One region of the Enterobacter sp. ECC-175 genome, then DNA from elsewhere that is predicted to be linked to it. Evidence: predicted binding sites of a transcription regulator. Region 1 holds the regulator's gene; each other region holds the start of a gene.
The links. Region 1 encodes LexA, which represses DNA repair genes until DNA is damaged. Its sites were predicted from a motif close to TNCTGTATGTACATACAGNA; they were not measured.
Positions count from the first base shown of each region.

Region 2: V1599_RS12300 (DinI-like family protein) is a predicted target of LexA. The motif match lies at 1,331-1,350, and genes of this name have one in related genera.
Region 3: V1599_RS11535 (metal-dependent hydrolase) is a predicted target of LexA. The motif match lies at 991-1,010, and genes of this name have one in related genera.
Region 4: dinB (DNA polymerase IV) is a predicted target of LexA. The motif match lies at 1,041-1,060, and genes of this name have one in related genera.

Region 1 is NZ_CP143776.1:879,671-881,873, forward strand. It holds gene V1599_RS04165 (diacylglycerol kinase) at 4-372, shown strand; gene lexA (transcriptional repressor LexA) at 481-1,089, shown strand; gene dinF (MATE family efflux transporter DinF) at 1,155-2,203, shown strand, end outside.
Region 2 is NZ_CP143776.1:2,582,344-2,584,546, reverse strand. It holds gene V1599_RS12310 (hypothetical protein) at 1-74, opposite strand, end outside; gene V1599_RS12305 (DUF1367 family protein) at 74-673, opposite strand; gene V1599_RS12300 (DinI-like family protein) at 1,079-1,312, opposite strand; gene V1599_RS12295 (DNA methyltransferase) at 1,522-2,203, shown strand, end outside.
Region 3 is NZ_CP143776.1:2,442,557-2,444,759, forward strand. It holds gene V1599_RS11530 (L-cystine transporter) at 1-258, opposite strand, end outside; gene V1599_RS11535 (metal-dependent hydrolase) at 386-976, opposite strand; gene hxpB (hexitol phosphatase HxpB) at 1,127-1,798, opposite strand; gene V1599_RS11545 (YniB family protein) at 1,946-2,203, shown strand, end outside.
Region 4 is NZ_CP143776.1:1,527,508-1,529,710, forward strand. It holds gene nqrF (NADH:ubiquinone reductase (Na(+)-transporting) subunit F) at 1-770, shown strand, start outside; gene nqrM ((Na+)-NQR maturation NqrM) at 770-973, shown strand; gene dinB (DNA polymerase IV) at 1,078-2,136, shown strand; gene pepD (cytosol nonspecific dipeptidase) at 2,199-2,203, opposite strand, start outside.

The sequences.
Region 1 (2,203 bases):
TTAATGGCCAATAATACCACTGGGTTAACCCGAATCATCAAAGCCGCCGGCTATTCATGGAAAGGTTTCCGTGCCGCATGGCTCAATGAAGCCGCTTTTCGCCAGGAAGGGGTCGCCGCTATCGTCGCGGTTATCATCGCCTGTTTCCTGGATGTTGATGCAATAACTCGCGTACTTCTCATCGGTTCGGTGCTTTTGGTGATGATAGTGGAAATTCTCAATAGCGCTATTGAGGCGGTTGTTGACCGTATCGGTTCCGATTTCCACGAGCTTTCCGGACGCGCAAAAGACATGGGGTCTGCTGCTGTACTGCTGGCGATTATCGTCGCGGCGATAACCTGGGTCACGCTGCTTTGGTCGCATTTCCGATGAGCCTCGAGAAATAATTAAGTCCCTGGTTTTTTGTGCAGTTTTTGGTTCCAAATTCGCCTTTGACTGTATATACTCACAGCATAACTGTATATACACCCAGGGGGCGGAATGAAAGCGTTAACGACCAGGCAGCAAGAGGTGTTTGATCTCATCCGGGATCATATCGGCCAGACGGGTATGCCACCCACGCGTGCGGAAATCGCGCAGCGTCTGGGCTTCCGTTCTCCAAACGCTGCCGAGGAACACCTGAAAGCGCTGGCACGTAAAGGCGTGATTGAGATCGTCTCCGGCGCGTCTCGCGGTATTCGTCTGCTTGTCGAAGAAGAGACGGGTATTCCGCTGGTTGGCCGCGTTGCAGCCGGTGAGCCGCTGCTGGCGCAGCAGCATATTGAAGGCCACTATCAGGTCGATCCTGGGATGTTCAAGCCAAGCGCTGACTTCCTGCTGCGCGTTAGCGGGATGTCCATGAAAGACATCGGGATTCTTGACGGTGACCTGCTGGCCGTTCACAAGACGCAGGACGTGCGCAACGGGCAGGTTGTTGTCGCGCGTATTGATGACGAAGTGACCGTTAAGCGCCTGAAAAAACAGGGCAACACCGTGCAGCTTCTGCCGGAAAACAACGAGTTCACGCCGATTGTGGTAGACCTGCGCGAACAGAGCTTCTCCATCGAGGGCCTGGCGGTTGGCGTTATCCGCAACGGCGAATGGCTGTAATCTCTTCCTGACGGGCTGCGGTTTCTCCGCGGCCCGTTTCGTATTATCGTCCCCGGTATTTTCCCATGTCTCTGCTGACGGCTTCCGATAAAGCATTGTGGCGTCTTGCGCTGCCGATGATCTTCTCCAATATCACCGTTCCTCTCCTGGGGCTTGTTGATACGGCGGTGATTGGCCACCTTGACTCTCCCGTGTATCTGGGCGGCGTCGCGATTGGCGCAACGGCGACCAGCTTCCTCTTTATGCTGCTGCTCTTTTTGCGCATGAGCACCACCGGGCTGACGGCGCAGGCGTATGGCGCGAAAGATCCGCTGCGCCTGGCGCGCGCGCTGGTGCAGCCGTTAATCCTGGCGGTGGGCGCAGGAATACTGATTGTCCTGCTGCGCTCTCCGCTTATTGATTTAGCGCTGCATATCGTCGGCGGCAGCGAGGCGGTGCTTGAGCAGGCGAGGCGTTTTCTGGCGATCCGCTGGCTTAGTGCGCCCGCGTCGCTGGCAAACCTCGTTTTGCTCGGGTGGCTGCTGGGCGTTCAGTATGCCCGCGCCCCGGTGATCCTGCTGGTGGTGGGCAACCTGCTTAATATCGTCCTCGATCTGTGGCTAGTCATCGGCCTGCACATGAACGTGCAGGGAGCGGCTCTTGCGACGGTAGTGGCGGAGTACGGCACGCTTCTCATCGGATTAGGGATGGTCTGGCGCGTGCTGGCGATGCGCGGGATCTCGGTTGCGCTGCTGAAAAAGGCCTGGCGCGGCAATATTCGCAAGCTGCTGGCGCTCAACCGCGACATCATGCTGCGTTCGCTTCTGCTACAGCTGTGCTTTGGCGCGCTGACCGTCTACGGCGCGCGGCTTGGGCCTGAGATTGTCGCGGTCAATGCGGTTCTGATGACGCTGCTGACCTTTACGGCCTATGCGCTGGACGGCTTTGCCTATGCCGTTGAGGCGCACTCCGGTCAGGCCTATGGCGCAGGGAAAAGCGGCCAGCTGCGCGACGTCTGGCGTGCCGCCTGTCGTCAGGCAGGGCTGGTAGCCCTCGCATTCGCAGTGGTTTACGCCGGTTTTGGCCAGTCAATCGTTGCCTTGCTTACCTCACTGCCCGCGCTGCGTGAACTGGC
Region 2 (2,203 bases), 1.7 Mb from region 1:
TAACGCTTAACCAGTTCGTCGGCCTGTTCGGTGCTGCATTCGGTATGATGGAACCATGAATGTTGCATGCCCATCACCCCGCAAAGCCAAGCAGCTGCGCGGCGACATTTTCGGCCTCATCGCGACTGCGGAATGAACGAGACAGGACCCAGCGCCAAAGAACATCGAGCGCAGCTTTATAAAGTTGCTGGAACTCGAGTTCGTCCATGTTGGCGAATGAGATGCTACGTGGATGCTTTTTGAGTGTGCCGTCAGGTAGCTGAATAGCATCAAAGTGCCCTGCCTCGACGATTACCCATGAGCGGTAAGCATCGAAGGATTTGCACAGGCTAATGCCATTCGTGACCCGGCGGTATGCGACCTGCTCAAGATAGTGCTCAGCGGCATCGAGCAGTGCGCCTTCGTTTCCGCCATAGGAGGCTAGGAATTTAGCGTAGCCGGTAACCAGCTTGCGCTCGTTGGAGGAGATTGCCCCGCCGGTAGGCTCCCAGTATTCGAAGCCCAGATTAAGCAAAGCGAAGAAGCGGCGATGAAACGCAGGATTGCGTACCTGTTTGAAGTCGGCCACCAGCACGGCGCCGAGCTTGATTTTTGATTGCAGCAAATCGCTGGTCTCCGGCGTAGCCGGGATCAGGATCCCTGAGGACTGCTTAATGAGTTGTAACTGCGCCATGGTGTTCACTCCGTGGCGCATCGCGGTCAGGTTGCTGGTTGTTCAGGCCAGCTCAAGAATTATGATTGCGTACGTAGTGACAAGTCAATTTTTAGAAGCCATTTCCCTTACAACTTCCATAATGGTTTCTTTGGACCAGTAACGATCGTCCCTGCTTAGTTTTCTGTGAGTTATGGAGCTATCTTTGGTGGAAATTATATAGCGCTCTTCCGCCCCCAACTTGAAGGACAGCAGCTCCCTTCCTTTCCCATCGGTTATGGTCACTCGCAGATCTGACTGAACTACACCCTCCACGAAATCCCCCCTGAGCGACATACAGACGCGATTAGAAATTGTCGGCAGCAGCATCAAAGGGATTCGCAATTTGCGGTATTCTGAAAATGCGCGCTACCCCTGTGTACACCCTTAATAGAACCAGTCGTCTGCACTTTCCCAGGTTTCCTGAAGGAACCCTTCAACCGTCTTCTTCGCTTCCTTTGCCCCACCATAAACGCTTAACCCATCCGAACCAGCACGTCGGACAACAAGGGTGCAATCTTCGAACTGATTCTGGAGTCTTTTTAGGAGTTCTTTTTCCAGAGCGGGAATTGCTCCATCAGGAAGTTTCTTTGTGCGATCAATGGTTAACTCAACTTTCATGGTGGCCCTCCTTGAAGGTACTGTATTTATATACAGTATACCTACATGAAAAAATGGTCAACGCTTTATGAGCTCAAAATGCCATTACCATTACGCTGTAGGCCTCGTTTCTAACGTTAAAATGAGGTCAACACAACTTTATAGACGGCTAAAACAATTGTATCATTGCCCCTTAACACACCTGAACCCTTACATGCCTTGAGAATCTAATGACAACAGCTGAAATCCCATTGAAGACTGAGCGACTACACACAGTGGCCCCGTATATTGGGAAAATGCGGCCAGAAATTGCAGGTTGGGCTATCGAGACCGTCTCTAAGCCTGGCGATTTAGTGTATGACCCATTCTGTGGTTCGGGTACTGTCCTTCTTGAGGCATGGTTAAAAGGAAGAGATGCTGTAGGGACTGATCTCAATCCCTATGCATGCTTGATTTCACGGGCAAAACTGAACCCCTATATGCCTCATGATTTAGATAATGTTCATGAGAAATTAGATTATTACGCTACTTTAGTAGCGAAAATAAAACCCACAATAACGCTTGCTGACATTCCTGAATGGGTAAGGGAATTTTACAACCCAGAAACTTTAGTTGATTTATTAGCATGGGTAAAAGTTTTGAAATCAAATAACGATGATTTTGGACTCGCTTGTTTACTTTCCCTTGCTCATCACCAACGTCCAGGGTTTCTCTCATATCCTTCAAGTCATACTGTGCCTTATCTTCGAACAAAGAAGTTTCCGCCATCAGAGTTTCCCGAGCTTTATGAGTACAGGCCAGTGCTCCCTCGGCTCGAAAAGAAAATACTCCGGGTATATAACTCATTACCATCGCTTGATTTTTCTTTGAGCCGAAATATTTATCAGCAAAGCGCTTCATCAATTGAAATTG
Region 3 (2,203 bases), 1.6 Mb from region 1:
GGCAAACACCAGCGGCATGACGATCATCTGCAGCAGCTGAACATAGCCGTTGCCGACGATGTTGAACCACTGAATGGAGTCTTTCAGTACCGGGTTGTCAGAGCCATAAATAGCCTGCAGTGCCAGACCAAATACAACACCCATTCCCAGACCGACGAGCACTTTCTTCGCCAGGCTCCACTGTTTGTGGCGCGTCTGCGCGAGAAGCAATAGCAATACGACGAACACGACAATGTTCGCGATGAGTGGAAAATTCATCCCCGTTCTCCTGATTTATTATATGGTCGGTTTTTACCGATCCTGTTGGCGCAAGGTTATCAGAAGTGTGATGTGGCGCTTATATCCAAATGGAATGGTTTATGACAAATGGGATTATTTTGTCGGTTTAATGTTCAATCTGGTGATGAATAAATCGATTGAACTGAAATTGCAGCGAATTGATCATCTGGGATGACCAGCGCACTGCACCATTTTCGGGCAGGCCCTGCGGCATCCACACCGCCCAGGCGAAGAGTGCCATGCAAAGTACGCGCTCAAGCTGGTTGCCTTTCTGCGGCACAAGGATGGGGAAACGAAAGCGCCAGCGGCAGGGCCACAGCAGCGGCACGCCGGCAGGAGTGAGCATGTCCGCAAGGATATGGCTCAGATAGCCGAGCACCATGCCCTGAATGGCGTCGGCGGGGACGATCCAGCTCTCGGGTACCTTCAGGTAAAACAGCGTGAGCAGGCCAAACACGGCCAGCAGGCTGTGGGTAAATCCGCGGTGCCCGAAGGCTCTGGCGATCGGCTTAGCGATCCATTTGAGCCGCTGCCCGAGAAACGATTTGGGGTGGTCGATATCGGGCAGCAGACAGGTCAGTACGGCCGAAGGGACGATATGCCACCAGTCGCCCTGCGCCAGCACGGGCGTCAGCTCAGCGTTTTTAGCAAACACCGCGCATGCGATTGAAAAAAGCAGGTGGCCTTCCGCCGTCATGATAAAACCCTGGAGACTGTCAATTCATCCAGTATAGGGTTTTTATACAGTACATGAAAGAGGTGACGGTGTAACTCTTTGTCACAATCCAATTAAAGCGATTAACCCGCGCCCCCGAAGGCCGTGCGCGAAGAACGCGGGTGGTTGACGCTACTTACCGAACAAATGCTGTGCGGTGAGTTCGGTCAGCGAGCTGAGCTTAACGTCAGCGAGCGCGAAGCGAGGATCGTGCTGGCCCTCTTCGGCAGGGACGACGATTGAGCGCATGCGTGCGGCTTTAGACGCCACCATGCCGTTAACGGAATCCTCCAGGGCCACGCAGGTGAGCGGGTCGAGGCCGAGTTTGGCGGCGCAGTCCATATACACCTGCGGGTGCGGCTTGCTGTAGGGCAGCTTTTCCGCAGAGGCCAGCGCGTCGAAGCTGTCGCGCAGCTCAAACATGGTCAGCACTTTTTCCAGCATATGCAGCGGCGACGCGGAGGCCAGCCCAACCTTGAGCCCGTTAGCTTTGCACAGGGCGACCGCCTCGCGAACCCCTGGCAGAAGCGGCTTGCTCTCTTCTACCAGCGAAATGGCGCGACTGATGATGCGCGACGTCACTTCAGCGCGATCGGGGCCCGTCCACGGCTGCTGGACATACCAGAGCTCAACCACCATATCGATGCGCAGTCCCAGCGTATCGGGCAGTTCGTGACGGCGGCTAATATCAACGCCAAGGCTGGCCATGACGTCCAGTTCAGCACGATCCCACAGCGGCTCGGAATCGATAAGTAATCCATCCATGTCAAAAATTGCGGCAAGAGTTTGGCGCGGTGTCGACATCACAACGTCTCCTTTTTTAGGGTGTACGACAGACGATAAGTGCTAAGTACCTACCGCAATTTAGCATAACGGTTTTAAAGAACGGGCGAAAATGATGGGCAGCAGGTAAACTTACGCAAAAATAACGCGTCTTTGAAAGGGGAACTGATGACGTATCAACAGGCTGGACGCATTGCGGTCTTAAAACGTATTGCCGGATGGGTTATTTTTATTCCTGCGGTCATTTCCACGCTGATTTCCGTACTCAAGTTTATGTACGACCACAGTGAAAAGCAGGCAGGAATTAACGCGGTCATGCTTGATTTTGCGCACGTCATGATTGAAATGATGCGCTTTAACACGCCGTTCCTGAACGTTTTCTGGTTCAATTCGCCAACGCCGGATTTTCACCAGCAGTTGAATATT
Region 4 (2,203 bases), 650 kb from region 1:
GCGTACCTGATGGGGAAGATGTGCCCTTCCGTGCGGGAGGCTATATCCAGATCGAGTGCCCGGCACATACCGTTGCGTATGCGGATTTTGACGTGCCTGATGAATACCGCGCCGACTGGAATAAGTTTAACCTTTTCCGCTTTGTCTCTGACGTGAAGGAGCCAACGCTGCGCGCCTATTCCATGGCTAACTACCCGGACGAAAAGGGCATCATTATGCTCAACGTGCGTATCGCCACGCCACCGCCAAATGTGCCGAACGCGCCGCCGGGGATCATGTCATCGTATATCTGGTCCCTTAAGCCCGGTGACAAGGTGACCATCTCTGGTCCGTTCGGCGAATTCTTTGCCAAAGACACCGACGCGGAAATGGTCTTCATCGGCGGCGGTGCCGGTATGGCCCCGATGCGATCGCACATTTTCGATCAGCTTAAGCGGCTCGGGAGCCAGCGTAAAATCAGCTTCTGGTACGGCGCCCGCTCGCTGCGCGAGATGTTCTATGACGACGAGTTTGTACAGCTGGCGCGGGAGAATCCGAACTTTACCTTCCACGTGGCGCTCTCCGATCCGCAGCCGGAAGATAACTGGACGGGATACACGGGGTTCATCCATAACGTGCTCTATGAAAACTACCTCAGGCAGCATCCGGCGCCAGAGGACTGCGAGTTCTATATGTGTGGACCGCCGATGATGAACGCCGCCGTGATTAAGATGCTGAAGGACCTCGGCGTCGAAGATGAGAACATCATGCTTGATGACTTTGGAGGCTGATGATGCTGACGTTTCTGGCAACCTTTGTGGTTTTTGTCTTTGTCATCTTCGGCATGTCGTTAGGCTGGATCGTTAAGCGAAAAAGCATTCAGGGCAGCTGCGGTGGTATTTCATCCATTGGCATGGAAAAGGTCTGCGACTGCCCGGAACCGTGCGATGCGCGGAAAAAAAGAATGGCGCGCGATCGGCAACGCATTATTTAACTTTTGTTGGCCGGGTAAGGCAAAGCTGTCACCCGGCGTTCTTGCTGCTTCTCAACCCTTATTTGTTTACTGTATACTTATCCAGTGACGAGTGAGGGCTTACTATGCGCAAAATTATCCATGTTGATATGGACTGCTTTTTTGCCGCAGTGGAGATGCGTGACAATCCGGCGCTGCGGGATATCCCCATCGCCATTGGCGGCAGTCGCGTTCAGCGCGGCGTGATCAGCACGGCCAACTATCCCGCGCGAAAATATGGCGTGCGCAGCGCCATGCCTACCGCAATGGCCCTAAAACTTTGCCCTCATCTCACGCTCCTCCCTGGCCGCTTTGAAGCTTACAAAGAAGCGTCCCTGCACATTCGGGAGATCTTCTCTCGCTATACGTCGCTGATTGAGCCGCTTTCGCTGGACGAAGCCTATCTTGATGTCACTGACAGCCTGCATTGCCATGGCTCAGCCACGCTGATGGCGCAGGAGATCCGCCAGACCATCTCAGACGAGCTAAACCTGACCGCATCGGCAGGCATCGCGCCGGTGAAGTTTCTGGCGAAAATCGCGTCCGATCTCAATAAGCCCAACGGTCAGTACGTCATCACCCCTGAGGAGGTTCCGGCGTTTTTGAAAACCCTGCCGCTCGGTAAAATTCCCGGCGTGGGGAAAGTTTCCGCCGCTAAGCTGGAAAGCATGGGATTACGAACCTGCGAGGACGTGCAGCGAAGCGATCTGGCGATGCTGCTCAAGCGTTTTGGCAAGTTTGGCCGCGTACTGTGGGAGCGCAGTCAGGGAATAGACGATCGTGATGTTAACAGCGAACGGCTGCGCAAATCCGTCGGGGTTGAGCGCACCCTCAGTGAAGATATTCACGACTGGTCCGCGTGTGAAACCATCATTACGGAACAGCTCTACCCGGAGCTGGAGCGGCGTTTAAGCAAGGTAAAGCCCGACCTGCTGATTGCGCGTCAGGGCATCAAGCTGAAGTTCAATGACTTCCAGCAGACGACGCAGGAGCACGTCTGGCCGCGCCTGAATAAAGACGATCTTATCGCAACGGCAAAAAAGGCCTGGGAGGAACGGCGGGCAGGGCGTGGGGTTCGGCTGGTGGGGCTGCACGTCACGCTGCTTGATCCGCAGCTGGAGCGACAGCTGGTGTTGGGGTTGTAAAAAAGTCCGGTGGCGAGACGTTGTTCACCCTCTCCCATTGGGAGAGGGCTGGGGGGAGGGGATTACT